2 regions of the Gluconacetobacter brunescens genome follow, and region 2 is predicted to be linked to the other one. Evidence: predicted binding sites of a transcription regulator. Region 2 holds the regulator's gene; the other holds the start of a gene.

Region 1 (2,200 bases), on a different contig from region 2:
GGCAGGCGCAGGGCCTCGATCGGCAGGTCCGCGATTGCGGCGGCCGTCTCCCCGGCCGGCACCACCAGGGTACGCGCGCGTCCATAACGCGCCAGCGCATGGGCCGCGCCCAGCGTGTCGGCGACCACAGCCTTGGCGGTGATGCCGGCTTCTCGCAGCCGCCGCACCATCTCCGCCAGCATGGCCGGCTCGCCGCCATGCAGATGATCGGTGCCAGTGGTATCCAGCACCAGACCGTCCGGCGCATCCACCGCCACCAGGGGGGCGATCCGCTGCTGGAACCACAGCGCCAGCTTCTCCAGCCCGGTCCGGTCGCCCTCCTGATCGGCATCCATGACGATCAGATCGGGGTAAAGCGCCTGCGCCTTGGCGACCGGTGTGCCAGGGCGCACGCCCGCCTTGCGGGCGGCGAGGCCGACCGACAGCACGACGCGGCGTCGTCCCTCGCGGCCGACCAGCGCCAGCGGCGCCTCAGGCGCGGGTGCGTCGGCGCCCAGCCTTTTCCTGATCCGGTCCGTCGGCCACAGCGGCAGGAAGAGAGAGACGACCCTTGCCATCGCAAGCCTCCACTTCAAAATCGGCGGATTCCCCGGCCCGCGCCCGGATCAGTTCCAGCAGCCAGCGCGCCCGTCCGACGCCGGGCACCGGCAGGGATTCGGACGGCAGGACCGAAATCCGCCAGCGCGTGACACTGGCGGTCGGCTGGCCGAAATCAGCCGCTTCGGTCTGCCGTCGCCAGCGGCGAACGGCGATCCCCAGCGCGCCAGACGTTTCGGCTGCCAGTTGCAGCCGACGGGAGGCGGTCATCGACAGGCGCGCGACCTCGGCTACGACGGCGCCCAGACCGCCATGCCGCAGCCCCTCTTCGAAGCAGGCCAGGACATCCTGATCTGCCCCAGCCTCGACATAAATCACCCGGCTTCCACCCAGTCCGACCTGTTTCAGGGCGGGGGCGAACAGATCCTGGCGGGTGACGATCCACAGTACCTTGCCCCTGGTGCGTGCGGCGATGCCGGCGGCAAACTGCCCGGCGGCCGCGCTGTTGAGGGCGTCGTTCCCGCCGCCTGCCACCTCGTGCAGGGCGCCGAGCGCCAGCCCGCCACCCGGCAGGCGGCGATCGATGTCACGGATGCCAAAGGGCAGCACGGCCCGCCGGCGGGTGGCCGATCCTTCGAGGCGGCGGATCTGGTCCCGCAGCGCCTCCAGCGGGGGACGGGATAGGGGCGTGGACATGGTCGATCGGTTTCCGGGACGGGCTCCCAACCGGCGGTCGGGCAGTTTGTTCCCTATCTGTTCCTGACCCTACCCAAGAGTCAACGCCGCATCGGACGTGCTGGGGTCGCCACAGGTGGAGAGGCCGGGATCGACATCGTGGCGGCGACGGCGTGATTCCATTGCACGACAGGGGGTTACATCCGCATCATGAGAGCAGCCCCTCTCGACGGCTTGAACGCGGCGCAAAGCCAGGCCGTCATGCATGGCACGAGAGCGGGGATCGGCCGTCCGCCCGAGTCCCCGCCCACCAGGGGCCAGTCAGGATGGCGCAACTTCGCTAAAAATAATGTGTTCTGTGCCTTCGCTCCATGCGTTCCTGCCACTACCGCATGTACGGAGATACCCATGCCCGACGATCTTCCCGCGGTTCGGACGCAAACCCTGGCCCGTATCATCGGGCCCTATCTCGTCGTTCTCGCTGTGGCGTTGTTCGCCCGCCTGAGCACATTGCCCATGCTGCTGCCGGTCTTCATGCAGAACGGCCCGCTGGTGCTGGCCACCGGCGCGTTCACCCTGATGGCGGGCCTCGCCATCATCGCGCTGCATCTTCGGTGGGAGAGCCCGAGCGCGATTGCGATCTCTCTGATCGGCATTGTCATCACGCTCAAGGGCGCGACGCTCATGGTCGTGCCGAGCCTCGGCGCCGCCATGACGGCCGCGGTCGTGGAAACGCCCCCGCTGCTGCTGATCGCCGCCGCGATCGTGCTTCTGTTAGGCCTTTGGCTGAGCTTCGTTGGCTGGATTTCGCGGGCATAGCCATCACGAGCGAGACAAGGGAGGAGAAAGAGCGACCCGTGTGCAATCTGTTTTCGATGACCACCAACCAGCAGGCGATCCGCGACCTCGCGAAGGTCATGGTCGACCGCACCGGTAATCTGCCACCATTGCCTGGTGTCTATCCCAACATGATGGCGCCGATCGTCCG
Region 2 (2,200 bases):
CCTGCCGGCAATCCGCACGCTGGCCGGGCACGCGGAGCCGCGCCTGCCGGAGGATCTGGCGATTCTGGGCGGCGACCTGCCGGAGAACGACCGAAGGGCCGATTATCTGCGCGCCACGCTCTCCCGCGCTCCCGATGGCAACCTGATCGCGACGGCCTTCAACCGCCAGGATTCGGCGATGCTGCATATCCTGGCCCGCAGCGAAGCCCTGATCATGCGCCCGCCTCACGCGCCCCCCGCACGCGCAGGCGCGCCCTGCCGGATCATCAGGCTGGACACGCTCTCGATCTGACCGCCCGTTTCGATAACCGCAATGATATTGACGGCCGGAGGGGGAACCAATATAGAACACAACAAGGCGGTTTCCTGTTTGTTCCCTTCTGTTGACAACGGATTGGCCGACTGACGGAACGACTGGGTCACGGGGTGCCAATGCTGACGCGCAAGCAACATGAACTGCTGCTGTTCATCGACCGGCACCTGAAACAGACGGGGTTCTCCCCCTCCTTCGACGAAATGAAGGATGCGCTGAACCTGCGATCGAAATCCGGCATCCACCGGCTGATTTCGGCGCTGGAGGAACGGGGTTTCCTGCAACGCCGCCATCACCGCGCCCGGGCGCTGGAGGTGCTGCGCCTGCCGGAAATGGCCTCGCCCGCCACGCCGCAGGAGCCTGCCGGCGCCGCCGTGGCGACCATGCCCGCGCCGGACCCGGTCGATCATGCCTTCGTGCCCAACGTCATCAAAGGCGATTTCGCCGGCCGGCTGGCAGGCGCACCCATCGCGACCGATGCCGAGGCGGTCAGCCTGCCTTTCTATGGCCGTATCGCCGCCGGCCAGCCGATCGAGGCATTGCGCGAGACCGGGGCTCAGGTCTCGGTACCGCTGAACCTGCTGGGCCGTGGCGACCACTACACGCTGGAAGTCGCCGGCGATTCGATGATCGAAGCCGGAATTCTCGATGGCGACACCGTCATCATCCGCCGGGGAGATACAGCCGATAATGGACAGATCGTGGTCGCGCTGATCGACGATCAGGAAGTTACGCTGAAACGGCTCCGCCGGCGCGGCAGCACCATCGCCCTGGAGCCCGCCAACGCGCGCTATGAATCACGTATCGTGCCGTCCGACCGCGTGCGCATCCAGGGGTCTCTGGTCGGGTTGCTGCGCCGTTACTGACAACGGCGTCAAAAGCCCTCCGGGACTTCAACCGACTTCGAAGCGGCTGACCTCGATCCCCGTTCCAACGGGCAGCAGAACGCTGGACATCCCCGGCAGGGCGCGAATCGCGCGACCGTAGCGTTTCACGTCCTCCGTTCCCGGCCGGATCATGTTGTCGGCGACGATGATCGCACCAGAATTGAGGCGCGGGTAGAACGCCTCGAGACACGGCACGTAAAGATCCTTCCACAGATCGACAAAGACGAAATCGACCTTTCCGGACATCTCCCCGATCATCCGCACGGCATCCCCGACCCGGAAATCGATCCATTCGGCCAGCCCGGCCTGTTCGGCCATCTGCCGGGCATAAGCGGATTTGTAATCGTGCAGTTCCATCGTGATCAGCCTGCCGCCGGTCGCGCGGGCGGCCTCGGCCAGCCAGATGCCAGAATAGCCGAAGGAGGTGCCGAGTTCGAGAATGGTCGGGCTATCCAGACTGCGGGCGACGATGTTCATCAATTGCCCGGTCTCGGGCCCTATGGCCCGCATGCGCTGGTCCTGCCCGCCATCGCGGCCGCCGGGCGCCTCCATTCGGGGCTGGCTGCGTTCCTCGCGCATCCGGGCATGATAGAGGTCGAGAACCGCGGAAATCCTGTCATCCATCGTCAGGTTCCCTGATCCGCCAGGACCTGCCGCACGAGGCGGCAGGTCCTGTCTGCGTCAATAAGGAGCCGGCCCCATGGGCCCTGCCCCGTAGCCGGGACCGTAACCCCCGGCCCCGTAGGAATTGGCGATCACATTGGCGATAATGCCCGTCGCCAGCGCCGCCAGCAGGAACTGGTTCCCGTACTGGACCCAGTAATATCCCGGCGGCGGGGCGTAGAGGCCGCGATAACGCCGCCAATCCTGCACCTGCCACATGCCCGAACGCGGGCCGTCATAGCGGTCCCCACGTCTCCAGACCCGGCCACCGCCGCCGCCGCCGTACTGCGGACCGCCACGGTTATAGCCGGGCCCGCCGCCCGGTCCGCCACCGGGG

Evidence for each region. The regulator LexA, encoded in region 2, represses DNA repair genes until DNA is damaged. The targets are predictions, from matches to a motif close to TGTTCTANNTANGTTC.
Region 1: a site for LexA is predicted at 1,281-1,296, ahead of ACMAUO_RS18510 (ImuA family protein). Genes of this name have one in related genera too.

Annotation. Positions count from the first base shown of each region.
Region 1 is NZ_JBLHEN010000003.1:83,786-85,985, reverse strand. Features, by position in the region: gene ACMAUO_RS18515 (Y-family DNA polymerase) at 1-557, opposite strand, end outside; gene ACMAUO_RS18510 (ImuA family protein) at 472-1,233, opposite strand; gene ACMAUO_RS18505 (hypothetical protein) at 1,621-2,031, shown strand; gene ACMAUO_RS18500 (SOS response-associated peptidase) at 2,070-2,200, shown strand, end outside.
Region 2 is NZ_JBLHEN010000001.1:437,902-440,101, reverse strand. Features, by position in the region: gene ACMAUO_RS01870 (molybdopterin molybdotransferase MoeA) at 1-292, shown strand, start outside; gene lexA (transcriptional repressor LexA) at 433-1,179, shown strand; gene ACMAUO_RS01860 (O-methyltransferase) at 1,207-1,830, opposite strand; gene ACMAUO_RS01855 (RcnB family protein) at 1,882-2,200, opposite strand, start outside.